Regions from separate parts of the Rahnella sp. PCH160 genome, predicted to be linked through region 1. Evidence: predicted binding sites of a transcription regulator. Region 1 holds the regulator's gene; each other region holds the start of a gene.

What was found. Region 1 encodes PhoB, which activates phosphate uptake and scavenging genes when phosphate is short. Its sites were predicted from a motif close to CTGTCATAAAACTGNCNNAT; they were not measured.
Region 2: the regulator PhoB is predicted to act here: its motif matches at 3,934-3,953, upstream of uvrB (excinuclease ABC subunit UvrB).
Region 3: the regulator PhoB is predicted to act here: its motif matches at 3,627-3,646, upstream of ugpB (sn-glycerol-3-phosphate ABC transporter substrate-binding protein UgpB).
Region 4: the regulator PhoB is predicted to act here: its motif matches at 3,345-3,364, upstream of nudF (ADP-ribose diphosphatase).

The regions. Positions count from the first base shown of each region.
Region 1 is NZ_JBLOGT010000001.1:4,780,067-4,787,881, forward strand. Features, by position in the region: gene brnQ (branched-chain amino acid transport system II carrier protein) at 1-639, opposite strand, end outside; gene ACM5QY_RS22380 (cobalamin-independent methionine synthase II family protein) at 1,086-2,189, opposite strand; gene phoR (phosphate regulon sensor histidine kinase PhoR) at 2,445-3,764, opposite strand; gene phoB (phosphate response regulator transcription factor PhoB) at 3,786-4,475, opposite strand; gene sbcD (exonuclease subunit SbcD) at 4,703-5,941, shown strand; gene sbcC (exonuclease subunit SbcC) at 5,938-7,815, shown strand, end outside.
Region 2 is NZ_JBLOGT010000001.1:4,406,054-4,413,868, forward strand. Features, by position in the region: gene ACM5QY_RS20545 (gluconeogenesis factor YvcK family protein) at 1-474, shown strand, start outside; gene ACM5QY_RS20550 (isochorismatase family protein) at 584-1,105, opposite strand; gene ACM5QY_RS20555 (VF530 family protein) at 1,193-1,561, opposite strand; gene uvrB (excinuclease ABC subunit UvrB) at 1,648-3,654, opposite strand; gene ACM5QY_RS20565 (ABC transporter ATP-binding protein) at 4,799-5,509, shown strand; gene bioD (dethiobiotin synthase) at 5,519-6,205, opposite strand; gene bioC (malonyl-ACP O-methyltransferase BioC) at 6,391-7,182, opposite strand; gene bioF (8-amino-7-oxononanoate synthase) at 7,166-7,815, opposite strand, start outside.
Region 3 is NZ_JBLOGT010000001.1:1,207,463-1,215,277, forward strand. Features, by position in the region: gene ACM5QY_RS05560 (high-affinity branched-chain amino acid ABC transporter permease LivM) at 1-735, shown strand, start outside; gene livG (high-affinity branched-chain amino acid ABC transporter ATP-binding protein LivG) at 707-1,477, shown strand; gene livF (high-affinity branched-chain amino acid ABC transporter ATP-binding protein LivF) at 1,505-2,206, shown strand; gene ACM5QY_RS05575 (aminotransferase-like domain-containing protein) at 2,338-3,525, shown strand; gene ugpB (sn-glycerol-3-phosphate ABC transporter substrate-binding protein UgpB) at 3,748-5,061, shown strand; gene ugpA (sn-glycerol-3-phosphate ABC transporter permease UgpA) at 5,233-6,120, shown strand; gene ugpE (sn-glycerol-3-phosphate ABC transporter permease UgpE) at 6,117-6,962, shown strand; gene ACM5QY_RS05595 (sn-glycerol-3-phosphate import ATP-binding protein UgpC) at 6,969-7,815, shown strand, end outside.
Region 4 is NZ_JBLOGT010000001.1:1,642,428-1,650,242, reverse strand. Features, by position in the region: gene parE (DNA topoisomerase IV subunit B) at 1-692, opposite strand, end outside; gene yqiA (esterase YqiA) at 808-1,389, opposite strand; gene cpdA (3',5'-cyclic-AMP phosphodiesterase) at 1,386-2,216, opposite strand; gene ACM5QY_RS07635 (DUF1249 family protein) at 2,244-2,669, opposite strand; gene nudF (ADP-ribose diphosphatase) at 2,666-3,301, opposite strand; gene tolC (outer membrane channel protein TolC) at 3,533-5,020, shown strand; gene ACM5QY_RS07620 (DUF1190 family protein) at 5,211-5,879, shown strand; gene ACM5QY_RS07615 (glutathionylspermidine synthase family protein) at 5,888-7,048, shown strand; gene ygiD (4,5-DOPA-extradiol-dioxygenase) at 7,096-7,815, opposite strand, start outside.

The DNA of each region.
Region 1 (7,815 bases):
TGCTGCGTTAACGATAACAATCCCGAAGACCAGCGCGCCCAGCGTATCCATGGTCAGATAGCCATTAACAAAACCGCTGGAGAACGGCACCGTCTGGTAGGCATCAACCGCAGGCATTGACTGACCGGCAGGCCACAGCAAGGCAGCGATACCCAACGCACCCAGCGCGACCATTTTCAGCGGAGCAAGGAAATGCCCGACGGTATCGAGCAAGCGGCCCGGATACAGAGAGACTCCGATCACCAGCGCGAAATAAATCACGCTGTAAATCAGCAGAGGCAGCGGGCCATCACCGGTCATTGGCGCGATACCCACTTCAAAGGAAACGGTCGCCGTACGCGGCGTGGCAAACAGCGGGCCAACAGCCAGATAACATACCGTTGCCAGCAGAATACCGGCACCACGACCAATTGGCGTACTCAGGGCGTCAACACCGCCACCGACGCGCGCAAGGGCAATCACGGTCATCACGGGAAGACCCACCGCTGTGATCATAAACCCGGCAGCAGCCCACCAGACTTCCTGACCCGCCTGCAAGCCAACCATTGGCGGGAAAATGATATTTCCTGCCCCGACGAATAAGGCGAAGGTCATGAAGCCCAGCGCCAGAATATCTTTATTTGTTAAACGAGTACTCATGATTGGTGTCGTGTTGCCTGTTCAAATGAATAAAGTGTCCGATGCTGTCGTCGTGCCACACCGTCAGAAGGATGAATGGCGTTGTCATTGCCAGAGAGCACCAAAATGAGGACCGGAGTGAGCTTAAAACGCCTGATGATATGCAGATGAATACGTTGTTATGCAGGGAGTATCGAGCGACAGCGGGGCTTAAGGTAAACGTTTATAGCGCAGAAAGGCAAGTCGCGATCCAAAAAGCAGAGTGTTCAACCATATTAATGCATCAAAGCAGTAACAATCACTAAATACCGTACGAAACACGCAATATGATATGTATGATTTTTAAACTAACAAAGCACAAGATATGCTCCGATTAGACGATAATTGCGTGAAATCACCATGAAAAGGTCATTTCACGCACAATATCCAGAATTTTTACGAGGCCAGAATTTATCCAGTTCCCGGATTTACCAGACGCGGGCGGCGATATCCACCACCCGTTTCAGTTTTTCCCACTGCTGCGCTTCGGTCAGGCTGTTGCCCTCTTCTGTTGACGCGAAGCCACACTGCGGGCTGAGGCAAATCTGGTTAATGTCCAGATATTCAGCCGCTTCGGCGATGCGTGCTTCCACGGTTTTCGCCAGTTCCAGCTCGCCGGATTTGGTGGTAATCAGCCCCAGAACCGCCTGCTGATGGCCCTTCTTAATGAAACGCAGTGGCTCGAAACCGCCTGAACGTTCATTGTCATATTCCAGGAAGAAGGCGTCGATATTCACACCGCCAAACAGAATCTCTGCCACCGGCTCGTAGCCACCTTCAGAAATCCAGGTTGAACGGAAGTTACCGCGGCAAACATGCAGGCCAATCACCAGATCATCCGGTTTACCGGCGATAGCTTTGTTCAGCACGTCAGCGTAAGTACGCGCTAACGCCTCCGGAGAGTCGCCACGCTCGCGGATTTGTTTCTTCTGATCTTCAGAGCACAGATACGCCCAGACGGTATCGTCGAGTTGCAGATAACGGCAACCGGCATCATAAAACGCCTTAATCGCGTCGCGGTAAACCTGCGCCAGATCGTCAAAATAGTCTTTCAGATCAGGATAAACGTCTTTGCTGATGGCGTTACGGCCACCGCGGAAATGCATCACGCTCGGGCTGGGAATGGTCATTTTCGGCACAGCCGTTCCGCTGATGCTTTTCAGGAAACGGAAGTCTTCCAGCATCGGGTGCGAACCAAAACCGAGCTTACTCACCACTTTGATGCTGCGCGCCTTCGTCTGCACGCCGTTGAACTGGATCCCCTGAACGGCGTCATACCCTTCCACGCCTTCCAGACCCTCAAAGAAGTCAAAGTGCCACCACGCACGGCGGAATTCGCCATCCGTCACCACTTGCAGACCTGCTTCACGCTGCAAATCCACCACACGGCGGATTTCAGTGTCTTCCACCGCGCGCAGCTGCGCTGCATCAATCTCACCGGCCTGAAACTGTTTGCGGGCTTCTTTGATCGCGGCCGGACGCAGGAAACTGCCAACGACGTCAGCGCGGAACGGAGGGGTTGTACGTTGCATGAAAACTCCTTATGCCATCACGCCTCTGGCGGAATGCAAATGATTTACAACGTAAATAATTACGCTGCGTTATTTATAGACATCTGGATGTCTAAACGGCTTTAAGGCCATACTGTCATGCAGTCTGTTCACCCACAACAGAGGAATTTTCATGGGACGTGAAATAAATTCATGATCAGGAGACAACATCACGCATAAATAGAAATGAAAAAGCCTGCTATCGGCTGATAACAGGCTTTAAGGATATGGCGGAAATTAAGGTTTTACGGAGACTGGAGAGTCTGAACCCTGTGGAACAATCAATTTTGGTGCCAGCGTAAACATAAACCGCGTGCCGACGCCGACTTCGCTGAGCACTTCGAGTTTGGCGTTATGATGGCTAAGTGCATGTTTCACGATAGCCAGCCCCAGCCCGCTGCCGCCGGTCTGGCGTGAGCGCGCTTTATCGACACGGTAAAAACGTTCGGTCAGACGCGGTAAGTGCTGGGGCGCAATGCCCGGCCCGTTGTCGCTAATCTGGAACTGCGCACCGTGCTGAATTTGCTGCCAGCTGACTTCAATCCGTGTGCCCGGCGGAGTGTGATTCACGGCGTTATACACCAGATTCGACACCGCGCTGCGCAGTTGATCTTCATTGCCAAAAACTTTCAGCTTCTCGTTTACGCGAAACACCACTTCATGTTTCCCGCCGCTTAACGTCTGCACTTCCCGCTCAAGCATGTTGAGCATCAGCGGAATATCAACTTTCTCGTGCATGTCGATATTGGCGGAGGCTTCGATTTTCGACAGGGTCAGCAACTGTTTCACCAGCCCATCCATGCGCCGCGTCTGTTCCTGCATCGTATCCAGCGCTTTGGTGCGGAACGGCTCTTCCAGTTTGGCGTCTTCCATCATTTCCAGATACCCCTGCAACACCGTCAGCGGTGTGCGAAGTTCATGGCTGACGTTCGCGAAGAAGTTACGTCGTGCGCCTTCGAGCTGACGCATCTGCGTCACGTCGCGCGCAACCATCAGAAGCTGCCCCTCGGAATACGGCATCACGCGAAACTCCACGTAATGTTCGTTATTGAGTTGCAGGTTGAGGGCACGGCTGAAGTCGCGCGTCTGGATCCAGGTACGGAATTCCGGATAACGGAGCAGGTTAAAAATGTGCTGCCCGTTGTCTTCCGGCCAGCGAAATCCCAGCAGATCCTGCGCCAGTCCGTTACACCAGAAAATATTGCCCTCTTCCGTCGCCAGAACCACCGCATCCGGCAGCGATTCAGCCCCGCTGCGGAAACGTTTGATCAACTGGCCTAATTCACGACGACGTCGCCGGTTACGCATCTGCATCTGGTTAAGCCCGTAAAACAACGGTTCCCAGCTCCAGCGCCCGTTCGGCGGGGTGATGCTGCGGTCAAGCCACAGCCAGTGAGAGAGTTTAAGCTGGTTGTAATAATTCCAGCCCAGCGCCGCAGCCAGCGACGCAAAAAGAAGCCAGCCGAAATGGCCGACAAAGACACCGAGGATCAGCGCTGGCAGGCAAAAAAGAAACAATTCACCGGCCAGACGTTTCCATGATAAACGTTCTAACACACAGATTCTCCGCTGTGGGACTCAATAACGCGTTGAGAAACGATATCCGGTACCACGAACAGTCTGGATCATTCTGTCATGTCCACTGGTTTCCAGCGCTTTACGCAAACGACGAATATGCACGTCTACCGTGCGATCTTCCACATAAACGTTAGTGCCCCACACGTTATTGAGCAACTGTTCCCTGCTGTAAACGCGTTCGGAGTGGGTCATAAAGAAGTGTAACAACTTAAATTCGGTCGGCCCCATGTCGAGCGCCTGCTCGTTGGCCATCACCCGGTGAGACGACGGATCCAGGCTCAGCCCCTGCATGTCGATCACTTCTTCCACCGCCATTGGCGAAATCCGGCGCATCACAGCTTTAATACGGGCGACCAGTTCTTTGGGTGAAAACGGTTTGGTGATGTAATCATCGGCACCGACTTCCAGTCCGCGCACCCTGTCTTCTTCTTCACCGCGTGCGGTCAGCATCATCACCGGAATTTCGCGGGTGAGCGCTTCACGTTTAAGGTGCTTAATAAACTGAATACCGGAACCGCCGGGTAACATCCAGTCGAGCAGGATCAGTTCAGGGTAAGGTTCCACTAACTGGCCAATCGCTGAATCAAAATCTTCAGCCTCTACTGCCTGATATCCATTCTGTTCCAGTACAAAACACACCATTTCACGGATTGGAGCTTCGTCTTCAACCACCAATATACGTCTAGCCATCGTAGGTCCTGCCAATAGGTTAGCGATCTTTTATTTGATTGCGGGCGCCATTATGCGTCAGTTTTGTGACAGATTTATGAATGAAAATGATGGTCCATTTAAGGCAAATATGACAGATAAATTCTTGCCATCCTGCTGAAATTGGTCTGATTTATCGGGGACAGGTTCCCCCGCCGACGTTTATACTTTGCCCCATTGTCGTCATACAGGGTTCACACGGGAGTCTCATGCGCCTGATCCACACCTCCGACTGGCACCTCGGTCAGTACTTTTTCACCAAAAGCCGCGCCGCTGAACATCAGGCCTTTTTGCGCTGGCTGACCGGTCAGGTGCAGCAACATCAGGTGGACGCCGTCATTGTCGCCGGTGACATCTTTGATACCGGTTCACCGCCCAGTTACGCCCGCGAGTTGTATAACCGCTTCGTGGTGGAATTACAACACACCGGCTGTCAGTTAATAGTACTGGCCGGGAATCACGATTCCGTCGCCACGCTCAATGAATCCCGTGAACTGCTTTCGTGCCTGAATACGCGGGTGATCGCCACCGTAGGCGAAAATCTGGATGAGCAGGTCTTGGTGCTGAACACGCGCGAAGGCCAGCCCGGCGCGGTGTTGTGTGCGATTCCGTTTTTGCGCCCGCGTGATTTACTGGCCAGCCAGGCCGGGCAGTCCGGCAACGATAAGCAGCTCGCCTTGCAGGAAGCCATTGCGGCGCATTATGACGCGCTGTATCAGGTCGCGCAGGCCAAACGTCAGGAACTTGGCGTGCCGCTGCCGATTATCGCCACCGGCCATCTGACCACCGTCGGCGTCAGCACGTCTGACTCCGTGCGCGACATCTATATAGGCACGCTCGACGCCTTCCCGGCGCAGGCGTTTCCCCCGGTGGATTACGTGGCGCTCGGGCACATTCACCGCGCCCAGTGCGTCGCGAAAACCGAACATATCCGTTACAGCGGTTCACCGATTGCGCTAAGTTTCGATGAGCTCAGCAAAACCAAAAGCGTGTACCTGATTGATTTCGAAGGCGATACGCTTAACGCCATCGACACGCTGGAGATCCCCGTTTTCCAGCCGATGCAGATCATCAAAGGCTCGCTGGCCGACATCGAAAAACAGCTGGCGCAGTTTGCAGAAGGCGATGCAGATAAACCGGTCTGGCTGGATATCGAAGTCGCCACACAGGATTATCTCAGTGATATCCAGCGGCGTATTCAGGCTCTGACGGCAGATTTACCGGTGGAAGTGGTTCTGCTTCGCCGCAGTAAAGAACAGCGTATTAACAGCATCGAACAACAGGAAAAAGAAACGCTCAGCGAACTGAGTGTGAGTGACGTGTTCGAACGGCGTTTGGCGCAGGAAACCGACCCCGACGAACCGCGTCAGGCGCGGATGCGCACGCTGTTTGCTCAGGTTGTCAGCCAGGTCACCCGCGGCGAGTCCGCAGAGGATGCCGCACAATGAAAATTCTCAGTCTGCGTTTAAAAAACCTGAACTCGCTGGAAGGTGAATGGAAAATTGACTTCACCGCAGAGCCTTTTGCCAGCAACGGATTATTCGCCATCACCGGCCCGACCGGCGCGGGGAAAACCACCCTGCTCGACGCCATCTGTCTGGCGCTCTATCACCAGACGCCGCGCCTGAACGTCACGCCGAGTCAGAATGAACTGATGACCCGCCACACCGCCGAATCACTGGCGGAAGTCGAGTTTGAGGTCAAAGGCATTGGCTACCGCGCTTTCTGGAGCCAGCGCCGTGCCAAAAACTCGCCGGACGGCAATTTACAGGCGCCCAAAGTAGAACTGGCGCTGCTGGCCGACGGCAAAATTCTGGCCGACAAAGTGCGCGATAAGCTCGACGCCATTGCAGAACTGACCGGGCTGGATTTCGGCCGTTTCACCAAATCGATGATGCTTTCACAAGGCCAGTTCGCCGCATTCCTGAATGCAGATGCCAACGACCGCGCGGAATTGCTGGAAGAACTCACCGGCACCGAAATCTACGGGCGGCTTTCTGAACGCGTGTTTGAACAACATAAAGAAGCCAAAAATCAGCTAGACGGTTTGTATCAGCGCATGGCCGGTATCGAGTTGCTCAGCGAAGAGCAGCGTCAGGCGTTCGAAACGGAACTGGCCGCGCTGAACGCACAGGAAATTGTTCTCAGCCAGCAGGCGCTGCAACGCCAGCAGGATCTGAACTGGCTGCAACAGTGGCAACAGGTGCAGCAAAAACATCAGCAATCTCAGCAGCAGCTAACAGCAGCGGAGCAGGAAAACCTCGCCGCCGCGCCGCAGTTGCAACAACTGGCGCGCAGTGAACCGGCTGAAAAGCTGCGTCCGCTGCTCAGCGACCGGTTGCGCTGTGAGAAAGAAACGCAGGATTTACAGCAGGTGCTTACGCAACTGATTCAGCAGCAGGAACAACAGGCGGCGCAGATGACGCCGCTGGCTCTGGCGCTGGAACAGGCGAAAGCTGCACGCCAGAAACAGACCGACGAACAGCGCCAGTTACACACGCTGATGGATGAAAAAGTTCTGCCGCTGGATAACGACATTGCCCAGTGCCGCAAATCGCAGGCTGATACTCAGCAGGGCGTCAGTGACGTGCAGAAACAGGCTAATGAGCACAACGCGACGCTGGCGACAATCACCGAAGAACGCCGGAAACTGGATGCTAAGACCGAGCAGCATCAGAGGAAACACACCACGCTGACCGGCACGCTTCAGGCTCAGCAACAGCGTCAGGCTGAACAGGAAAAACAGTATCCGCTGGCGGCGTTGCAGAAACGGCAATCAGAACTGGCGCAACTGCGTCCGGTGCGTCAGCAGCTGTATTCACTCGCGCAAATTTTTCCTCAGCTCGACTCGCGTGTCCGTCAGCAACACAAAGATTTAATGCAGAATCAGACGGCAATCGTGGAAGAAGAACAACAGCTTGATGCAATCCGTCTGCAATGCCAGAAACAGCTCGAGCATCTGAATGATGTCAAAGCACGCCTGAAAAGTGAGGAACTGATCGTCAGCCTGACGGCAGAGCGCGCGAACCTGCAAAGCGGCCAGGCCTGCCCGCTGTGCGGTTCAACCTCGCATCCGTCGATTGAAAGTTATCAGGAAATTAAACCGTCTGAAACGGCGCAGCGTGCCGAAAAAATGCAGCTGGAATTCGACGCGGCAAAAGCCAGCGGAATCGAACTGGCCGCGAAAATTAAAAGTCTGAAAGAACAGCAAAAGCGCCTGCAAACTCAGTTGGAGCAAGATCAGCAACAGCTGAATGCGCATCTCGAAAGCTGGCAGAAACTCAGTGACCCGCTCGGCCTGACGTTCACCCTTCATGATGCG
Region 2 (7,815 bases), 370 kb from region 1:
GAGCGGGTTCACGGTGAAGTGAATGTCGATAAACTGACACAGATCCCACGCGAATTGCTGCTGGAGCCACAGGTTCCGGCCACACGCGAAGCGTTACAGGCGATTGCCGAAGCGAATCTTATTCTGATCGGCCCCGGCAGTTTTTTTACCAGCCTGATGCCCCTGTTGCTGATGGAAGATCTCACCACCGCCCTGCGCCGCAGCCGTGCGCACATCGTGTATGTCGGAAATCTGGGGAAAGAGCTGAGCGTGGCGGCGGCGTCCCTGACGCTTGACGACAAACTGGACATGATTGAAAAACGCATTGGCCGCCGCGCGGATGCGGCGATTGTCGGCCCGAAAGTGACGCTGGGCGACAGCGCCCAGGCGCATCTGATTATTCAAAGCCCGCTGGAAGCCCGCGATATTCCTTACCGTCATGACCGCGATTTACTGCGTCTGGCGGTAGAAGAAGCGCTGCAAAAGATGCACTGAAACGGAGAAATCGGGTTATGAGAAACCTGATTCTAATAAACCTGAAGACGAAAGGCCGCGCGATGCGGCCTTTTTTACGTTTGCTGTTACAGACGAAATGCGAAACTGATTACCAGTCTGCCAGGATCTCTGCGGTGGTTTTCACGGTCACCGGGTTTCCCGGCACGGATAATTCGCGCCAGACTTCGTTGTGCTGGCCAATCAGCTGCTGAGCCGTGGCGTGCGTTCTGTCGCCGGTGGTATGCGCGTCGGAAGCAACGGTCACCGCGTAGCCTTTGCTGGCGGCGACTTTAATGGTGGTATCCACGCAGTAATCTGTCGCGCAACCGCACACCGTAAAGCCCGTCGCATTGAGATCTTTCAGCACATCGTCAAGCCGGGTGCGGTAGAAAGAATCACAGGCGGTTTTGGTGACGGAAATGGCATCTGCCGGCTGATGAAGTTCAGGCAAAACCTGCCAGTGTTCGCTGCCCTCGGTCATTTCACCTTCGGCGTGCTGGATAAATACAGTGCGCCCCGCCCGGTCAATTAACTGGTTAATCAGCGCGGCACGCCCGCTGCGGTCATAACGTGGCGACGCGAACACGCCGTTTTGCATATCCACCACGATCAGTACATTTTGTTCTGCCACATTTCCCTCAGCACAATGAAAAAGCCCCGCTTCACTGTACAGATCGCGGGGCTTTTTCGCAGTTCAAAAAACCGGTGGAAACGGCTGTTATTTTTTGGTCAGCGGATGATTATTCCACGGACTGTCAGCGGCAGGAGTCGCGGTGCTGACTTTCGGTTTCTGCGGTTTTTCGGCGGATAACGGTGTGCGGCGTTTACTGCGCGTCAGGTCGGAACGCAAATGGCCTTCGATGAAATCCAGATACAGCGTTTCCACTTCCTTGCGCGCCCACGGCGTGCGGCGCAAAAATTTCAGGCTGGACTTGACGCTCGGATCGCTTTTAAAACAGTTGATATTGACCTGCGAGGCCAGTGCTGGCCAGCCAAAATTATCCACCAGCGTTGTCAGCAGTTTTTCCAGCGTGACGCCGTGCAGCGGATCTTTCGCCGCGCCGGGATTTTGTGGTGTATCAGTCATTGGCTCACTCATCGTTATAAATTTGGCCGCGCAGTCTATCACTAATCTTCCCGCCATACTTCAATGCGAAGCATGACGGGGTTTACTCAGGACAGGGCAATAAACTGCTCGCGCAGGGCGTGGAGCTCGTCGCGGGTATTGGCCGCTTCTTCGAACTCCAGATTCTGGGCGTGTGCATACATTTTGCTTTCCAGTTCCTTGATGCGTTGCTCCAGCGCTTTTGGCGTAAGCGATTTGTAGGTTTGCGCCGCTTCGGCATCGCGTTTGTCTTTGTTCTTTTTGGTCTTCGGCTGGCCCAGTTGCAGAATATCGGAAATCTTCTTGTTCAGGCCCATCGGCGTAATGCCGTTTTCCAGATTGTAGGCTTCCTGTTTCGCACGACGACGCTCGGTTTCTTCAATCGCCCTGGCCATCGAGTTGGTAATTCTGTCGCCATACAAAATGGCTTTCCCGTTGAGGTTACGCGCCGCACGGCCAATGGTCTGGATAAGCGAACGTTCAGAACGCAGGAAGCCCTCTTTGTCTGCATCCAGTATCGCCACCAGCGAAACTTCCGGCATGTCCAGCCCTTCCCTCAGCAAGTTGATGCCCACCAGCACATCGAATTCACCGAGACGCAAATCGCGGATAATCTCCACGCGCTCGACGGTGTCGATATCAGAATGCAGGTAACGCACCTTCTCTCCGTGTTCTTCCAGATACTCGGTCAAATCCTCAGCCATGCGTTTGGTCAGCGTAGTGACCAGCACACGCTCATTGACGGCCACGCGTTTGCGGATTTCTGAAAGCAGGTCATCCACCTGCGTGGTGACCGGACGCACTTCGATGATCGGGTCAAGCAATCCGGTCGGACGTACCACCTGATCGACCACGTCATCACCGGATTTTTCCAGCTCATATTTACCCGGCGTGGCGGACACATATATCGTCTGTGGCGCCAGCGCTTCAAATTCTTCAAAGCGCATCGGGCGGTTATCCAGCGCCGATGGCAGGCGGAAACCATATTCCACCAGCGTTTCTTTACGCGAGCGGTCGCCTTTGTACATCCCGCCGATTTGCGGAATGGTGACGTGGGATTCGTCGACGATCAGTAAACCGTCGGCGGGCAAATAGTCGAACAGCGTCGGCGGCGGCTCGCCGGGGCCGCGCCCGGACAGATACCGTGAATAGTTTTCGATACCCGAGCAATAGCCCAGCTCATTCATCATTTCGAGGTCAAACTGTGTACGCTGGCTGAGGCGCTGCTCTTCGAGCAGTTTGTTATTGTCCAGCAGCACCTTACGGCGCTCGGCCAGATCGACTTTGATCTCTTCCATCGCCTGCAAAATACGTTCGCGCGGGGTGACGTAGTGCGTTTTCGGGTAAATCGTGAAACGCGGCACTTCATGCTGAACCTGGCCGGTCAGCGGATCAAACAGGGAAAGCCGCTCGACTTCCTGATCAAAAAGCTCAATGCGCAGCGCCAGATCGTCCGATTCTGCCGGGAAAACATCAATCACTTCGCCGCGCACGCGGAAAGTACTGCGCTGGAAAGCCTGATCGTTGCGGGCATATTGCAGCTCGGCCAGACGGCGCACGATCGCACGCTGATCAATGATCATCCCTTTGGTCAGGTGAAGCATCATTTTCAGATACAGATCCGGATCACCCAGACCGTAAATCGCCGAAACCGACGCCACCACGATGACATCACGGCGCTCAAGCAGCGCTTTGGTGGCCGAAAGCCGCATCTGCTCGATGTGTTCGTTCACCGAGGAATCTTTTTCGATAAACGTGTCCGAACTCGGCACGTATGCTTCGGGCTGATAGTAATCGTAGTAAGAAACAAAATATTCGACGGCGTTCTCCGGGAAGAACTCTTTCATTTCACCATACAGCTGCGCCGCGAGGGTTTTGTTCGGTGCAAGAACCATCGTGGGGCGGTTCAGGTCAGCAATCACATTCGCCACGGTAAAAGTCTTACCGGAACCGGTAACGCCGAGCAACGTCTGATGCGCCAGACCGTTCTCCAGCCCTTCTTCCAGACGGCGTATGGCCTCAGGCTGATCGCCTGAAGGCTGAAATTCAGAATGCAGTTTGAACTCTTTACTCATGACGGGCTACCTGGCTGAAATGAAAACGCATAAGGCCGGACATCGGGCGCTCACGGAAAAACAGTATGAAAGACTCCGTGAATTTTGCCAGCCTTGATTTTACCGCCTTATAATACTGTATATAAAACCAGCCTCCAATCGATAAAAATCGCCGGGGATTTAACAGGTTGCTACATCTGCACTTTTTTAGGTTATTGCGAATAATAATTCTCACCATCAGATGACAATTATCCCCAAAATTTTTCATCCATTAACTTTCTGACCACAGGTTGACGAATTCTGACACAACTATGACGAACGAATCACGGGCGTATTGCTTTTAACTAACTGACTGATTATAAACGACATCATTAAAAAGCTGCGAATACGGGCAAAGTAAGCACAACCCGCGCCCTGACTCGTCTGTAGCTACTTTTCTCACGCTCATGCACATGGTTATCCACAGGAATAGTGGATAAGTCTCAGCGCGCCCCGCGCTGCGGGAGTTGGCAAAAAGTGCACTTCGGACGCCGGAGAGGGGATCAGCATCTTTTTTAGTTATTTTTTCCCTTTTTTCAGACTTTATTTATGCCTATTTTGCCTAGATTTTCGGGCGGATGTTCCTTGCAAAATCAAAAAGGACATCTCGTCAGGATTTTTTAGCGTCCTGATGTCGTCCGGCTTGCACCAAAATCAGAGAGAGCAGCACTGGCAAAGTGCAGTTCCCTTTTTTCCGCGTCGGACTGTTTATCACAAATCCTCAACAACTCTAATGAATAATCCTAAATCCCCGCCCGTCCCGCTGTTAACACCTCTGTAACTTCTCTTTTCCCCGGCACTTTCACAAACTTGGCCTGAGAGTTGCAGTGTCACTGTAGGAAGCGCTTCGTGCAGCCGGAATCGCTTTTTTAACCTGAAAGTGAAATCTGATGATTACCCTGTTTTTTGCTAAGCAAAGTCATTTTTAATGCAAGGAAAAAGCGGTTAACCCCATTTATCACTGGTTAATGGCTGTTTATCTGTAATTGATGCTGTGAGGTTGGCCGGTAAGCAACGGGATTTAATTCTGTGTTACGGCATTAGCAGCGGAACATAAATGTCAGAAATATGACAATGGCGGTCAAAGCGCAGTTCAGCGGAATACTCCGTGAGGGAGGGAGGTCTGATGTTAAGTGTAAAATCAGTTAATCAGTATTATGGGCAAAAACATATTCTGTGGGATATCAATCTCGAACTGTACCGCGGTCAATGTACGTGCCTTATAGGGCGAAATGGCGTGGGAAAAACCACGCTGGTGAACTGCATCATGGGCCATCTTCCGGTGAAAAGCGGGGCGATTTCCTGGCAATCACGCGATGAAGAGCCTCAGAGCCTGTTAAATCTGCCGGTGGAAAAACGCGCGCAAATCGGTATTGGTTATGTGCCTCAGGGCCGGCAGATTTTTTCGCAAATGAGTGTTGATGAAAACCTGCAAATCGCCATGATGTCCAGCAGAAATAAGACGCGGCGCGTGCCTGAGCAGGTGTATGACCTGTTTCCGACATTAAAGGAGATGGGCGCACGCAAAGCGGGAGAGCTCGATGAGAGCCAGCAGCAGCAACTGGCGATCAGCCGCGCCCTGGTGCAGGAGCCTGAACTGCTGATCCTTGATGAACCGACCGAGCACACGAGTGCGTCGATGGCGGCCAATATGGGCAACATTATTCACCGTCTGAACCGTGACCTCGGTCTGACGCTGCTTCTGGTCGGGCATAAATTGCCCTTCATCCGCAGCGTCGCTGACCGGTTTTGTCTGGTGGACGGCGGGCGCGACGTGGCGCAGGGCACGCTGGCGCAGCTCGACGAGACGTTAATCAAAAATTATCTGACGGTCTGACGCCGCGCTTTACGCCTCATGCGCAAGCAGGCGTTCGAGATGCAGATAGTGCCCCAGATTCACGTCCAGACCTGCACTCAGGAACGGGATCTCGCCCAGTAGCGGCGCAGGCAGCATACGCGTGAGCGTTGCCATATAAGCCTGATGATGCTTCCCCGTTTCCTGCACGTCATTGGCAATCCAGCCCGCCAGATGCAAGCCACTTTGCGCGATAGCCTGTGCCGTCAGCACGGCGTGATTGATGCATCCCAGCCGCATGCCTACCACTAACACCACCGGCAGTTGTTCGGCGATCACCCAGTCTGCAAAGGTATAGTCAGCGGTCAGCGGCGTATACCAGCCGCCCGCCCCTTCCACCACCACCCAGTCGGCCAGCGGTTCGAGATGGCGCAATCCGGCGGATAAAACCTGCGGATCAATCGGGCGATTTTCCAGCTCGCTGACGATATGCGGCGACGTCGGTTCGACAAACGTACACGGGTTCACTTCGTCATATCGCAGCCCGACGGTGCTGTAAGCCTGAAGCGCCAGCGCGTCGATGTTGCGCGGCCCTTCAGCCGTCATCTCACTGCCTGAAGCCACGGGTTTATATCCCGCGGTTTTGTGTCCTGCGTGGGCTGCCGCCTGTAAAAATGCCGTGGTGGCGACGGTTTTCCCGACTTCAGTATCGGTGCCGGTAATAAAGTATTTTTTCATTTGAAGCCTGGTTTTGGTTTAGGTAACCACACCCGTGCTGAGATTTGGCCTGCTCCTCCCCTGCGAAGGGGAGGCCGGGAGGGGGTTTTACAAACGACTACGTGCCTGCCATTAATACCCCACCCAACCCTCCCCTTCGCAGGGGAGGGAGCTGATCGTGCCTGCTTCAACCAGGGAGGAGTAAATCAGCAGGGAATGAGTTCTTCCACCTGCAAAATGCCGTAGACCAGCCGGTAGTTCAGCGGCAGAACGCCGTTGCGGCGGACGTAATGTTTTTCCAGCAATTGCAGACGCTCGCGCCCGCCGAGCCCACCGAGGCGGCCATTTTTGATGTGCGTCGCGCCGATGCCTTTGAGCGAGCGCATCAGCGACATCACGTCCGGAAATTCGGCGACGTAATCGCTGAAAGTCACTTCATGGCGATACGGCGCGCAAGCTTCGGCAATTTTGTCGGGCGTCAGGAACTGATTCACGTGGCGACGGCCATCGACTTTCATCCACGCGGCGGCCAGCTCATTAAGCGAACCTTCGGCCAGCGTGGAGAAAATCACCAGCCCGCCGTTGCGGGTGACGCGGTGCATTTCTTCCAGCGCACGTGGCAGCGCGTTACACCACTGCACCGCCAGATTGCTGAAACAGATATCGACCGAATTATCGGCAAACGGTAAACGCTCGATATCTCCCGGCACATAGTCATCAGCAGAATCCAGTTCACGGGCGCGGTTCAGCATGCCTTCGGAGAGATCCAGCGCAATCACGTTTTTACCCTGCGCGCGCCAGTAACGGCTGAAATAGCCCGTCCCGCAACCGGCGTCGACAACCGTTTTTCCTGCATCTTTCAGGTAGGGTTCTGCCAGCGACAGCAACGTTTCACCCACATCACGCTGCAATTGTGCGGCGTTTTCATAACTGACGGCGGCTCGGCTGAACGCGTCGGCCACCGCTTGTTTGTTCACTAATTCAGTGACTGCACCCATGAAGGGACTCCAGCAAAAAATCGATATCTTCCGGCCTGTGTGCCGCCGTCAGCGTTAGACGCAGCCGCGCGCTGCCCGGAGGCACCGTCGGCGGACGGATGGCACTGACCCACAACCCGCGTTCACGTAATGTCGCCGCCAGATCTAAAGCAGGCTGATTTTCACCCACGATCACCGGCTGGATGGCCGTTTGGGAACCGGTCAGCCGGTAAGGTAATCCGGTGGCTCCGGCGCGGAAACGGGCAATATTGGCCGCCAGTTTATCACGCAGACCGTCGTCTTGCCGGACTCGTGCCAGCGCGGCCTGTAACGCGCAAACCTGCGCCGCAGGCATCGCCGTGCTGTAAATCAGATGGCGCGCGAACTGCAACAGGTAATCCGCGGTGGCATCATCACACAGCACCGCCGCGCCGCTGCACCCGAAAGCTTTACCGAATGTGACCACCAGAAGTTCAGGCCGCACACCCTGCTGCCAGCAACTGCCTCGCCCTTCTTCACCGGTGACGCCCACGCCGTGCGCGTCGTCTACCATCAGCCAGCTTTCATGCAACTGAGACAGACGATGCAGTTCCGCCAGCGGTGCGGCGTCGCCGTCCATGCTGAACACGCCTTCGGTCACCACCAGCGTTTCAC
Region 3 (7,815 bases), 3.6 Mb from region 1:
CTGGCGATTGTGACGCTCGGCTTTGGAGAAATCGTCCGTATCCTGTTGCTCAACAACACCGAACTGACCGGCGGGCCGAACGGCATCAGCCAGATCCCCAAACCGACATTGTTCGGGCTGGAATTCAGCCGCACGCCGCGCGACGGCGGCTGGGATACCTTCAGCAACTTCTTCCATGTGACCTACGACCCGAGCGACAGGATTATTTTCCTGTACATGGTGGCGCTGTTGCTGGTGCTGGTGACGCTCTTCATCATCAACCGCCTGCTGCGTATGCCGCTGGGCCGCGCGTGGGAAGCGCTGCGTGAAGATGAAATCGCCTGCCGTTCGCTGGGGCTGAACCCGACCCGCATCAAACTGACCGCGTTCACCATCAGCGCCGCGTTTGCCGGTTTTGCCGGTACGCTGTTCGCTGCGCGTCAGGGCTTCGTCAGCCCGGAATCCTTCACCTTTGCGGAATCCGCTTTCGTGCTGGCTATCGTGGTGCTCGGCGGAATGGGCTCGCAGTTTGCGGTTATTCTGGCGGCCATCTTGCTGGTGGTTTCCCGCGAACTGATGCGTGATCTGAACGAATACAGCATGTTACTTCTCGGTGCCTTAATGGTCCTGATGATGATCTGGCGTCCGCAGGGCTTGTTGCCGATGAAACGTCCGCAGCTGAAAATGAAACTGTCGAAGAAAGAAATCGCCGATCAGGGGAACAGGCATGAGCACGCAACCTCTGTTAGCCGTTGAAGGTTTGATGATGCGTTTTGGCGGCCTGCTGGCGGTCAACAATGTGGCGCTGAACCTCAATCAGGGCGAAATTGTTTCCCTTATCGGCCCGAACGGTGCCGGTAAAACCACGGTATTCAACTGCCTGACCGGTTTCTACAAACCGAGCGGCGGCACCATCAAACTGCGCGATCAGCATCTTGAAGGCCTGCCGGGGCAGAAAATTGCCCGCATGGGCGTGGTACGTACGTTCCAGCACGTCCGTCTGTTCCGCGAAATGACGGTGATTGAAAACCTGCTGGTCGCGCAACATCAGCATCTGAAAAGTGGCGTTCTGGCCGGTCTGTTCAAAACGCCGGGATTCCGTCGTGCAGAAGCCGAAGCGCTGGATCGCGCCGCCGACTGGCTTGAACGCGTGGGTTTACTCGAACTGGCGAACCGTCAGGCCGGTAATCTGGCGTATGGACAGCAACGCCGTCTGGAAATCGTCCGCTGCATGGTGACGCGCCCGGAAATCCTGATGCTCGACGAACCCGCTGCCGGTCTGAATCCGCGCGAAACCGAAGAGCTGAACCAACTGATTGCCGAACTGCGCAACCAGCACAATGTCTCGGTCCTGCTGATTGAGCACGACATGAAACTGGTGATGGGCATTTCCGACCGTATCTACGTGGTGAATCAGGGCACGCCGCTGGCGCAGGGCACACCGGCCGAAATTCGTAATAATCCTGACGTGATCCGCGCCTATTTAGGCGAAGGTTAATGGGCGAAGGCTAAGGGACAGAACAAGATGTTGTCATTTAATCAGGTATCCGCCCATTACGGCAAAATCCAGGCGCTGCATGAAGTCAGCCTGAATATCAACAAAGGGGAAATCGTCACGCTGATCGGCGCGAACGGCGCGGGGAAAACCACGCTGCTCGGCAGTTTATGTGGCGAACCGCGGGCGTCGCACGGCGCGATTATTTTCGAAGGCCAGGACATCACCCAGTGGCAGACCGCCAAAATCATGCGCGGCGATATCGCGATTGTGCCGGAAGGCCGCCGCGTATTTTCGCGGATGACGGTGGAAGAGAATCTGGCGATGGGCGGTTTCTTTGCCACGCGTGATCAGTTTCAGTCACGTCTGGAACGCGTGTATACGCTGTTCCCGCGTCTGAAAGAGCGCCGTCTGCAACGTTCAGGCACCATGTCCGGCGGCGAGCAACAGATGCTGGCGATTGGCCGTGCGCTGATGAGCCAGCCGCGTTTGCTGCTGCTCGACGAGCCGTCGCTCGGTCTGGCGCCGATCATCATCCAGCAGATTTTTGATACCATCCAGCAACTGCGCGAAGAAGGGATGACCATCTTCCTGGTCGAGCAAAACGCCAATCAGGCGCTGAAACTCGCCGATCGCGGTTATGTGCTGGAGAACGGTCATGTGGTGCTGGAAGATACCGGCGCGGCATTACTGGCGAACGAAGCGGTACGTGCGGCGTATCTCGGCGCATAAATCCGCTTTGGAGTTCGAAAATCTGTGATAAATCTATAAAACCGCACGGCTGGCGCTTTGCGGTTTTTGTTTTGCCTATAAATTAACATCTCTCACATTCTAATAACGTTGCACCTCTTCAGGAACATTTCATGAACACAGAAGGTTTACTCGCCGCCCGTATGGTCAGGCTTAAAAGTTCAGCCATCCGGGAACTGCTCAAACACAGCAAAATGGAAGGCGTTATTTCACTGGCGGGTGGTATTCCTTCTTCGGCGCTGTTTGATTTTGACGGTCTGCGTGAAGCCACGCAACGGGCGATCACGGAACAGCCGGAGCACGCATTCCAGTATGGCCTGACCGAAGGCAGTTATACGCTGCGTGAGCGTATTGCTGAGCTTTGTCAGGAACGCGGCGTAGTGGCTAAACCCGATGATATCGTGGTGACCGCCGGTTCCCAGCAGGCGCTGGATCTGGTGATGCGCGCGGTAGTGAATCCGGATGATATTTTTGTGGTAGAGCGCCCGACGTATCTGGCGGCACTGCAAACGCTGGAGCTGGCGGAGGCGAACATCCTTTCTGTCGGCACCGATGGCGACGGCATGATTGTTGATGAGCTGGCCGAACTGCTCAAAACCCGCAAAATCAAAGGCGTATATCTGGTGCCGACGTTTGGCAACCCGAGCGGCGTGACCCTGAGCCGTGCGCGTCGTGAACAGCTGGTTCAGCTGGCGGCAAAACATGAATTCCTGATTGTGGAAGATGATCCGTACGGCGAACTGCGTTTCACCGACGAGCGTCAGCCAACGCTGTTTGAGCTGTCGAAAGCGCTGTTTGGTCACGCCGATAACATCATCTACACCTCAACGTTCTCCAAAATTCTGGCACCGGGTCTGCGTCTGGGCTGGGTGATTATGCCTGACTGGTTGCTGCACAAAGTCGCGATCATCAAACAGGCGGCAGACTTGCACGCCAGCGCGCTGTCACAGTCGATTGCCGAATGCTATCTCGGTCTGGGGCGTTTGCCTGCGCAAATCGAAACGATTCGTGCCGCGTACAAAAAGAAATGCCAGATCCTGGCGGAGTTGCTGGAGCGCGAGCTGGGCGACGTGCTGACGTTTGAATATCCGAAAGGCGGCATGTTCCTGTGGGCGCGTTTCCGCGAGCCGCGTAACTGCGCAGAGTGGATGAAAAAGACCCTGGAGCAGGGCGTGGTGTTTGTGCCGGGCGAATTCTTCTACGCCGATAATCCGGATCACTCGACCTTCCGCCTGTCGTTCGCCACCGCGACCGAAGAGCAGATGCATGAGGCCGTTGCCCGCCTGAAACGCGCGCTGTAAAACCCCCGCTTTCCCCTTCTTTATAAGGCGTATCGCTCACCCGATGCGCCTTCTTTTTTGCCATCTGTTCGTCACCTGCACTTCATGCTGCTGTAACGTCAATGTCATTTAACTGTTATTTATCTGTAATTTAGCCGTGTCATGTTACCTCCGCATAAAAACGTTTCTCAATACCCCATTTATCTCTGCCCCTTTTACACCAGCAGAATTCAGGAGACAGGCATGTTCATCAATCTCAAAAAAACGGTACTCGGCACCGCGCTGACGCTGGCTTTAAGCGCCAACGCTTTTGCTGTGACAGAAATTCCTTTCTGGCATTCCATGGACGGCGAGTTAGGTAAAGAAGTGAACTCTCTGGCCGACCGTTTTAACCAGACTCACCCTGATGTCAAAATCGTGCCTGTCTACAAAGGTAAATACGACGAAAGCCTGGCCGCCGGTATTGCGGCGTACCGCACCGGTAATGCGCCCGCTATCCTGCAGGTTTACGAAGTGGGCACCGCAACCATGATGGCGAGCAAAGCCATCAAACCGGTCTACGAAGTGTTCAGCGATGCCGGTCTTAAACAAGACGTTTCCCAGTTCGTGCCGACCGTCTCCGGCTACTACTCCGATTCCAAAGGCCGCCTGTTGTCGCAGCCTTTCAACAGCTCCACGCCGGTGCTGTATTACAACAAAGACGCCTTTAAGAAAGCCGGTCTGAACCCGGATCAGCCGCCAAAAACCTGGCAGGACATGGCGGTTTACACCCAGAAACTGCGCGAAGCGGGCATGAAATGTGGTTACGCCAGCGGCTGGCAGGGTTGGATCCAGATTGAAAACTTCAGCGCCTGGCACAGCCTGCCGATCGCGACCAAAAACAACGGTTTCGATGGCACTGATGCCGTTCTGGAATTCAACAAACCAGAGCAAATCAAACATATCCAGATGCTCGAAGACATGAACAAAAAAGGTGATTTCACCTATTTTGGTCGTAAAGACGAATCCACCGCCAAGTTCTATAACGGCGATTGCGCGATGACCACCGCGTCTTCCGGTTCTCTGGCTGATATCCGTCAGTATTCTAAATTCAACTACGGCGTAGGCATGATGCCTTACGACGCAGACATCAAAGGCGCGCCACAAAACGCCATCATCGGCGGTGCAAGTCTGTGGGTGATGAACGGTAAAGACAAAGACACCTACAAAGGCGTTGCCGAATTCCTGCAATTCCTGACTACGCCGGAAATCGCTGCCGAATGGCACCAGAAAACCGGTTATCTGCCGGTTACGACAGCCGCGTATGAGCTGACCAAAAAAGAAGGCTTCTACGAGAAGAACCCGGGTTCTGACGTTGCCACCCGCCAGATGCTGAACAAACCGCCATTACCGTTCACCAAAGGTCTGCGTCTGGGCAACATGCCACAGATTCGTACCATCGTGGACGAAGAACTGGAAAGCGTCTGGAGCGGCAAGAAAACGGCGAAAGAAGCGTTGGATACTGCGGTACAGCGCGGGAATTTATTGCTGCGTCGCTTCGAAGCGTCGACCAAGTAATTTTCTTGCTCCTCCCCTGCGAAGGGGAGGCCGGGAGGGGGTTTAACAAACGACTGAGTTGTCATTAATACCCCACCCCAACCCTCCCCTTCGCAGGGGAGGGAGCAAAACAGCATTCCCCCTGCGCAGGGGAGAAGCTAAACCCGTCATCGTTTCAACGAGTAAACCATTATGAGTTCACACCGTCCCGGTTTTGGTTGCAGCTGGCTGCCGTACGCACTGGTATTGCCGCAACTGCTGATCACCGCGATATTCTTCCTGTGGCCTGCGGGGCAGGCGCTGTGGTATTCGGTGCAGACACTGGATCCGTTCGGGCTTTCCAGCACGTTTGCGGGCATGACGAACTTCACGCAGTTGTTTCAGGATCCGTACTATCTCGACTCCTTCTACACCACGCTGAAATTCAGCTTTATGGTGGCTTTTTTCGGGCTGGTGCTGTCGCTGTTTTTCGCCGCGCTGGTCGATCACGTTATTCGCGGCAGCCGGATTTATCAGACGCTGATGATCCTGCCCTACGCCGTTGCGCCCGCCGTGGCTGCTGTATTGTGGATGTTTTTGTTCAGCCCCGGCCTCGGCCTGATTTCGCATTTCCTCGGCTCGATTGGCTACAACTGGAACCACGCGCAAAACAGCGGTCAGGCGATGTTCCTGGTCGTCCTCGCGTCGGTCTGGAAGCAAATCAGCTATAACTTCCTGTTCTTTCTGGCGGCGTTGCAGTCGATCCCAAAATCGCTGGTGGAAGCGGCCGCTATCGACGGCGCGGGCCCGGTGCGACGTTTCTTCAATCTGGTGTTGCCGCTGATTTCGCCGGTCAGTTTCTTCCTGCTGGTGGTGAATCTGGTGTACGCCTTCTTTGATACCTTCCCGGTGATTGACGCCGCGACGGGCGGTGGCCCGGTTCAGGCGACCACGACTCTGATTTACAAAGTCTACCGCGAAGGTTTCTCCGGTCTGGACTTATCCAGTTCCGCCGCGCAGTCCGTCATTCTGATGCTGCTGGTGATCGGCCTGACGTTCATTCAGTTCCGCTTTGTCGAGCGTAAGGTGCGTTACCAATGATTGAAAATCGCAAAGGGCTGGATATTTTCAGCCACGTCATGCTGCTGCTTGGCGTGCTGGTGATTTTGTTCCCGCTGTACGTCGCGTTTGTGGCGGCGTCGCTGGATAACAAACAGATTTTCGATGTGCCGATGACGCTGATCCCTGGCGGCCATTTGTGGGAAAACATCAGCACCATCTGGACGCAGGGCGCGGGCAACAACAGCCCGGCGTTTGGCCGTTTGCTGATCAACAGTTTTATTATGGCGATGGTGATCACCGTCGGGAAAATCTCCGTCTCGATGCTCTCGGCTTACGCGATTGTCTATTTCCGTTTCCCGCTGCGTAACCTGTTCTTCTGGCTGATTTTCATGACGCTGATGCTGCCGGTGGAAGTGCGTATTTTCCCGACCGTTCAGGTGATCGCCAATCTGCATATGCTCGACAGCTACACCGGCCTGACGCTGCCGCTGATGGCGTCGGCGACCGCGACGTTCCTGTTCCGCCAGTTCTTCATGACCCTGCCGGATGAGCTGCTCGAAGCGGCGCGTATCGACGGCGCGGGCGCGATGCGCTTCTTCTGGGACATCGTGCTGCCGCTGTCCAAAACCAATCTGGCCGCGCTGTTTGTTATCACCTTTATTTATGGCTGGAACCAATATCTGTGGCCGATTCTGATCACCAGCGATGCCTCGATGGGCACGGCGGTGGCGGGGATTAAAAGCATGATCTCCTCAGGCGACGGCTCGACCCAATGGAATCAGGTGATGGCGGCCATGATCCTGACCTTATTGCCACCGCTGGCGGTGGTGCTCCTGATGCAGCGCTGGTTTGTGCGCGGTCTGGTAGACAGTGAGAAGTAAACCGAAATGGCAAATTTGAAATTACAGGCAGTGACAAAGTCTTACGACGGCAAAAACCAGATTATCCAGAGCATTGATCTGGACGTGGCCGACGGCGAATTCATCGTGATGGTCGGGCCTTCCGGCTGCGGCAAATCCACGCTGCTGCGCATGGTGGCCGGGCTGGAGCGCACGACGTCCGGCGATATCTACATTAATGACCAGCGGGTCACCGATCTGGAACCGAAAGATCGCGGTATCGCGATGGTGTTCCAGAACTACGCGCTGTATCCGCACATGAGCGTGTTCGACAACATGGCGTACGGCCTGAAAATTCGCGGTTTCGGCAAGGCGCAGATCCAGGCGCGCGTGGAAGAAGCGGCGCGAATTCTCGAACTCGGCCCGTTGCTGAAACGCAAGCCGCGCGAGCTTTCCGGCGGCCAGCGTCAGCGTGTCGCGATGGGGCGCGCCATTGTGCGTGAACCGGCGGTTTTCCTGTTCGACGAACCGCTCTCAAACCTTGATGCCAAACTGCGCGTGCAGATGCGCCTCGAATTACAGGAACTGCATCGCCGCCTGCGCACCACCAGTTTGTACGTGACGCACGATCAGGTTGAGGCGATGACGCTGGCAGAACGCGTCATCGTGATGAACAAAGGGATTGCCGAGCAGATTGGCACGCCGTCGGAAGTTTACCGCCGTCCGGCCAGCCTGTTTGTCGCCAGCTTTATCGGTTCTCCTGCGATGAACTTACTGCCCGGTCAGCTGACCACTGACGGCACCTCGCTGGTGATGGAGGGGGGTTTTGAACTTCCGCTGCCGGTTCCTCGCCCGGAATGGGGTGGCCGCGAACTGACGGTCGGTATTCGTCCTG
Region 4 (7,815 bases), 3.1 Mb from region 1:
AGGCCGTTAACCGCTTCCATCAGGTAGTCGGTCAGACCGTCTTCATAACACCAGCGTTGCTCGGTGTTGTTCACTTTATCTTTGAAAATGATTTCAGCGCCCGGGCACAGGACGGCTTTCGCTTTCAGCAAATGGCTGAGGCGGCTGACCGAAAAACGCGGGCTGTCGAAGAAACTGACGTCAGGCCAGAAATGTACGCTGGTACCGGTATTGCGTTTGCCGCAGGTTCCGGTGACGTGCAGTTCTTCCACTTTATCGCCGTTTTCAAACGCCATTTCATACACTTCGCCGCCGCGTTTTACCGCCACTTCGACGCGTTTGGATAAGGCGTTGACCACTGAGATCCCCACGCCGTGCAGGCCGCCGGAGAACTGGTAGTTTTTATTGGAAAATTTACCGCCTGCGTGCAGACGGCAGAAAATCAGCTCAACGGCTGGCACGCCTTCTTCCGGATGGATATCGACCGGCATGCCACGGCCATCATCAATGACTTCGAGGGACTGATCTTCGTGGAGGATCACTTCGATACGCTTCGCGTGACCGGCTAATGCCTCATCGACGCTGTTATCTATGACTTCCTGACCGAGGTGGTTTGGCCGGGTGGTATCGGTATACATGCCCGGACGGCGGCGCACCGGTTCGAGTCCGCTGAGGACCTCTATGGAATCCGCGTTATAAGTTGATTGGCTCATCGTTGATTATTCGTGGCTCATAGGTTTGTGGGCTAACGATACAGTATTTGGGCGGGCGGAAGCACTGACAGCAAGCAGACGTGAAACATGCGGGGAAAACGTCACCCTGACGATGTTAGTCTGCCGCCAGTTCAAGAAAATCTACAATCGGCGAAAAGTAGCGTTCGAAGCCGACAAATGCATGATTCCCTTGAGGTTCGACCGTCTGGCGACAGGCAGTGTAATACGCTACAGCCTGACGGTAATCGAGGATTTCATCGCCCGTTTGTTGCAGCAACCAGAGTAAATCCGGCGACTCCAGCGGTTCGATCTGCATGACTTTCAGATCGTAAACGTGGCGTGACTCTAACACATATTGCTGGCCGGTGTAGGGGTTCTCGTTTTGCCCCAGGAAGTCAATCAGCAGCTCGTACGGTTTGACCGCAGGGTTAACCACCACGGCGGGCACGGCAAAACATTGCGACAGCCAGGTGGCGTAATATCCGCCCAGCGAGGAGCCGACAATGCCCAGTTTTTTACCGGCTTTTTGAATCACCAGATTTTCCAGCTGCTCCGCTGCATCCATCGGATAAGGGGGTAATTGCGGAACCACCATGTCGATTTCAGGATGATGCTGCGCCAGCCAGTTTTTGAGCGCAGTGGCTTTGGCCGAGTTCGGTGAGCTGTTGAAACCGTGCAGGTAAAGTAAGGTATTCATTCGTACCCGTCCGACTCGGTGTCAGGGTGAAACTCGCTGGTTTCCAGGCGGAAAACCTGCGTTTCGACACGGCCATCGGGATACAAATCGAGATAACGCCAGCCCGGCGCAACGGTATCAATCGTGAAATTGGTGCAATGCGGTTTGAACTGGACGCAGGTTGACGGCGTGGCGTACAGGCGACGTCCGTACCAGTCGAGATCGAGCTCCTGATGAATATGGCCGCACAAAAGCGTATTCACTTTCGGGTAATTCACCAGAACATTCGCCAGCATATGCGCATTCCGCAGGCTGTGCTGATCGAGCCAGGTGCAGCCCGACGGCAGCGGGTGGTGATGCAGCATCAGCAAGGTAAAGCGATCAGGATAGGCGTTCAGGCAGCGTTCCATCCATTCCAGCTGATACTCGCTCAGTTCACCGTGCGGCACGCCGAAAACCTGCGTGTCGAGCAGAATGATCTGCCAGTCCTCACCGAGGAGAACATGCTTGGAGGGGCTGATCCCGGCATCCTGTAAGGCATTCACCATCGCAGGCTGGAAATCGTGGTTACCGGGCAGCCAGACGCAGGGGGCCGCCAGTTCGCTGATTCCACGGGCAAACTGATGGTAGGCTTCCACCGACTGATCCTGAGCCAGGTCACCGGTTGCCGCGATAATATCGACGTCGCGCCGCTGTGCATTGATAGCGTCCAGCACCGCGCGATAGCTGTTAAACGTATTTACGCCCAGCAGTGTCTCATCTTCACCGGCAAAAAGATGGGTATCTGTTATCTGTAGAATTCTGACTTTGGCCCCATTCACCAAAGGCAGTTTAAACAGGCTTTCCAAATCGTTTCCTTTGTTATTGAAGTCTGTCTAACACACCGGAATTGCCATCGCTCCGTGCGCAAGGCAATAACGCAGCCAGTCCGCCAGGAACTGGTTAATTTGATGCTTTTCATCACGCTGATGCAACTTTTTATTAGGGTAATCATAGCGTGCTTTGAAGCGAAAGATCTGCTGACTCGCACACACTTCGGCCACCATGGCGTCGTGATACAGCCGAACCGTCAGCGAAGGCAGGCTCCAGTAACTGACGGCGGGTGCTGTCTGTTTGATTTCCACCAGCGACGTATAGCGCGTCGATTCGAGGATCGTCAGGCAATATGTGGCGCTACTCACCTGATATGTCACTGTTTCACCGGGCTCATCGGTGCGCGGCATCAAACGGCGTAATTGTGCGAAATTGGTTTCACACAATCTCATCATTTCAGGGAAATCAGGGGTATAGCGCTTGATCATTCGTTGGCCCACTCTTTTCTCAGGGATTCATGGTGTAGCTGCAGCCATTGCAGGACAATCACTGACGCCGCATTGTCTATCGCTCCTTCTTCCACCCAGCGGTAAGCCTGTTCGCGGCTGACCACATGTACTCGGATGTCTTCATTTTCTGCTTCCAGACCGTGAATTCCTTCTGCCGTTGTCGCATCAACTTCGCCGACCATAATAGAAAGACGCTCGCTGGTTCCGCCCGGGCTGGCCAGGTAATTCAGAGCCGGTTTACAGCGTTTTACCACAATGTTAGCTTCTTCGAGTGCTTCGCGGCGGGCCACATCTTCGACTGTTTCGCCCTCTTCAATGATACCGGCGACCATCTCCAGAAGCCAAGGGGTATCACTGGAATCAATACATGGGATGCGGATCTGTTCAATCAGCACCACTTCATCGCGCTGCGGATCATAAGGCAATAAGACTGCCGCATGGCCCCGTTCGAAAACTTCGCGCACCACTTCGCCGCTCATTTCCCCATTAAACAGCCGATGACGAAACCGATATGCAATAATAGAAAAAAAACCTTTATATCGCGTCTCGCGTGCAATAATTTCTACATCATCTTTACCGAAAGTAACCGGTGAACTTTTAAATGCACACATGGATTGTTTTCCTCTTCCCTCATAAAGGTAATTTATCGTCTTTTGAGGTCAGTTTGATGAAAATGCGTTAATAATAATCAAGGTTGTTTGTGATAGATTTAGGCACATCCCGTGGGGAAGGCACGTTAAGCCAACCTCCCCGCTAGCCTGACTCTGCTAGAATCCGCGTCTATTGGTTAATTTGACTGCGCCACCATACATAACAACATTGCTGCACAACAAGGAATGCAAATGAAGAAACTGCTCCCCCTTCTCATCGGACTCAGCCTGGGCGGCTTCAGTACGATAAGCCAGGCCGAAAACCTGATGCAGGTCTATCAGCAAGCCAGGACGAGTAACCCGGACCTGCGCAAATCTGCTGCTGACCGGGATGCTGCATTCGAAAAAATCAACGAAAGCCGCAGCCCTTTATTACCGCAACTCGGATTGGGTGCGGATTATGGTTATACCAATGGCTACCGCGATGCGAATGGCGTAAATAGCGATGTGGGCAGCGCCAGCCTGCAATTAACGCAGACCCTTTTTGATATGTCAAAATGGCGCGCCCTGACATTGCAGGAAAAAACTGCCGGTATTCAGGACGTGTCTTATCAGACTGACCAGCAATCCTTAATCCTGAATTCTGCGACGGCTTATTTCAACGTATTGAGTGCTATTGATTCACTCTCCTATACCGAAGCGCAGAAACAGGCAATTTACCGTCAGTTGGATCAAACCACGCAGCGTTTTAACGTCGGTCTGGTTGCCATCACCGACGTCCAGAACGCCCGTTCACAATACGATACCGTATTAGCGAACGAAGTGACTGCCCGTAATAATCTGGATAACGCGCTGGAAGCACTGCGTCAGGTGACAGGGGTTTACTATCCACAGCTGTCGTCCCTGAACGTCGATAATTTCAATACCACGCGTCCGCAACCGGTCGCCACGCTGTTGAAAGAAGCAGAAAGCCGCAACCTGAGCTTGCTGTCTGCGCGTCTGTCACAAGATCTGGCGCGTGAGCAAATCCGTTATGCGGAAACCGGCCACATGCCAACACTTGATCTGACCGCGTCTACCGGCATCAGCAACACCAAATACCACGGCGACAAAACCGGCGGTTCGTCCAGCTATCAGGACGCCGATGCGGGCCAGAACAAAGTGGGTCTGAGCTTCTCTTTGCCACTGTACAGTGGTGGTTCGGTAACCTCTCAGGTGAAACAAGCTCAGTACAGCTTTGTGGGTGCCAGCGAGCAGCTTGAAAGCGCGCACCGCAGCGTTGTTCAGACCGTCCGTTCTTCCTTCAACAACATCTCTGCCTCTATCAGCAGCATCAACGCTTACAAACAAGCCGTTGTTTCTGCTCAGAGTTCTTTAGATGCTATGGAAGCCGGTTATCAGGTCGGTACCCGTACAATCGTTGACGTTCTGGATGCCACTACCACGCTGTATAACGCCAAACAACAGCTTTCCAGCGCTCGTTACACGTACCTGATCAACCAGCTGAACATCAAATCAGCACTGGGTACGCTCAACGAAAGCGATCTGCTGGCACTGAACGGTGCTCTGGGTAAACCTGTGCCAACGGCACCGGATCAGGTCGCACCTGAAACCCCGCAGCAGGACGCCACGGCGGACGGTTTTGGCAACAGCACGGCGGCCGCACCACGTACTGAAAAAGCCAGCGCAACCACCAAAACGCAAACCACGAAGAAAAGCGGCAACCCTTTCCAGAACTAAATCTGGCGGGTTTCTTTTTTCATCGGAACGACCAAGGCAGCCTGAAAAGGCTGCTTTTTTTTGCCTCCGTCACGCCCCTCTGTAAAGTCTTGTAACAATTGCCTTCGCTGCTTTAACAATCACCCGCTTTCCCCTATTCTTAGTCCCTACTGGGAAAGGGCAAAAAAGCCCTACACATGGGATAAGAACGATGAAACGGACACAACACGTTAACCTGGCTACCTTCCGTAAATCATGGCGTAGCTATCGGATCACACCTGTCGCACTGGCGGTCAGCGCCGTCTTTATGTTGTCTGCCTGTGAGAAAACCGACGAAACGGTTTCCTTGTATCAGAATGCTGACGACTGTTCGAAAGCCAATCCATCCGGCAGCGCACAATGCGTCGATGCGTATAACGCCGCCAAAACAGAAGCGGCAAAAACGGCCCCGAAATATGCCAGCCGTGAAGACTGTATCGCTGAATTCGGCGAAGGCCAGTGTACTCAGGCTCCTGCGCAGGCCGGTGTGGCTTCTGCCGAAGGCCAGAGCAGTGGCAGCATGTGGATGCCGCTGATGGCAGGCTACATGATGGGCCGGATGATGGGCGGCGGCGGTTACGCGCAGCAGCCTCTTTTCAGCTCTAAAAACCCTGCGAGCCCGGCAAACGGCAAGTTCGTTGACGCGACCGGCAAAAACTACGGCCCGGCAACTGCTGGCGGCCGCAGCATGAACGTGCCGAAAACTGCCATGGCACCGAAACCGGCCGTCACGAATACGATTACACGCGGTGGCTTCGGCGACAGTGTGGCCAAACAAACCTCAATGCAACGCAGCTCTTCTGCGGCACCTCGCAGCCCTGGCCGCAGCATGGGTGGCTGAGAAACAAAATGAAACGTTTAGTGATTAATGAGCGCCCGGACTGGCGCGAAAAAGCCACGGAGTTTGGCTTCAATTTTCACACCATGTATGGCGAACCGTACTGGTGTGAAGATGCTTATTATCAGTTCACGCTGGCGCAGATCGAAGAGATCGAAGACGCCACCGCCGACATCCATCAGATGTGCTTAAAAGTGGTGGAGCGCGTGGTGAATGACGACAAACTGATGGCAAAATTCCAGATCCCAAAACACGTCTGGGAATTCGTCCGCAGCTCATGGCGCACGCAGCAACCTTCGCTGTATTCCCGTTTGGATCTGGCTTACGACGGTGTCAATCCGCCTAAGCTTCTGGAAAATAACGCAGATACGCCAACCTCGCTTTACGAAGCAGCCTTCTTCCAGTGGCTCTGGCTGGAAGATCAAATCGCTGCGGGCAATCTGCCGCAGGATGCCGATCAGTACAACAGTTTGCAGGAAAAGCTGATTGAGCGTTTCAGTCAACTGAAAAACGAGCACGGTTTTTCGTTGCTGCACATTGCCTGCTGTCAGGACACCGAAGAAGATCGCGGCACCGTTCAGTATTTGCAGGACTGTGCGCAGGAAGCGGAACTTGCCAGTGAATTCCTGTTTATCGAAGAAATCGGTCTGGGCGAGCGCGGGCAGTTTACCGATACGCAGGATCAGGTGATTTCCAATCTGTTCAAGCTGTATCCGTGGGAATTTATGTTCCGCGAAGTGTTCGCCACCAAACTGGAAGATGCCGGCGTTCGCTGGCTGGAACCGGCCTGGAAAGCCATTTTGTCGAACAAAGCCCTGCTGCCGTTACTGTGGGAAATGTTCCCGGATCACCCGAATCTGTTACCGGCATATTTTGCCGAAGATGCACATCCGGAGCTGGAACATTACGTGGTTAAACCGTTGTTCTCCCGTGAAGGCGCCAACATCAAAGTCATCGAGAAAGGCCAGGAAGTGGCCCGCGTTGACGGCCCGTACGGCGCAGAAGGCATGATCGTGCAGCAGTTCCACCCGTTACCAGTATTCGAAGGCAGCTTCACGTTGATCGGCAGCTGGCTGGTCAACGATCAGCCTTGCGGCATCGGCATCCGTGAGGATAAAGCGCTGATCACGCAGGATCTGTCACGTTTTTATCCGCATACGATCGTCGGTTAAAAATGCATGAAAAAGGATAATGACGAAATTCATTATCCTTTTTATTTTTAGCCAACTTGTACTGAAAGCATGCTCAACGATCCCATAACGATCCCATTGGTCGGTTGAGTGATCGGCTCTGCACCATCCCACGCACCCAGCACATACAACAACGGCAGGTAGTGATCCGGAGACGGATTGGATAACGCGCCGCCATCATGCTCCATGAAATTCACCAGCGGATGATCTTTCGCCTCGCCTTTCCAGTCGAGATTGTCTTTCACGAATGTTTCGAAAGACGTCGCCCACGGATACGGCTCGCCTTTATCGTCCCACTTCACCATCCGCAGGTTATGCACCACGTTCCCGCTGGCGACAATCATCACGCCTTCGTCACGCAGCGCGGCCAGTTTTTTGCCCAGTTCATAGTGATATTCCGGTGGCTGCGTGCCGTCGATGCTCAGCTGGATCACCGGGATATCGGCGTCAGGATACATCTTGATCAACACGCCCCAGGTGCCGTGGTCAAAACCCCACTCGCGGGTATCGGAAATCACATTCACCGGGCTGAGTAATTCCTGAACACGTTTTGCCAGTGCCGGTGAACCCGGTGCCGGATAGCGTTTATCAAACAACGCCTGTGGGAAACCGCCAAAATCATGAATGGTGCGCGGGTTTTCCATCGCTGTTACCGCCGTACCACGGGTAAACCAGTGAGCCGAGACGGCAAGAATCGCTTTTGGCCGTGGCAAAGATTCGCCCAGCGCATGCCAGGCGCGGGTATAAAT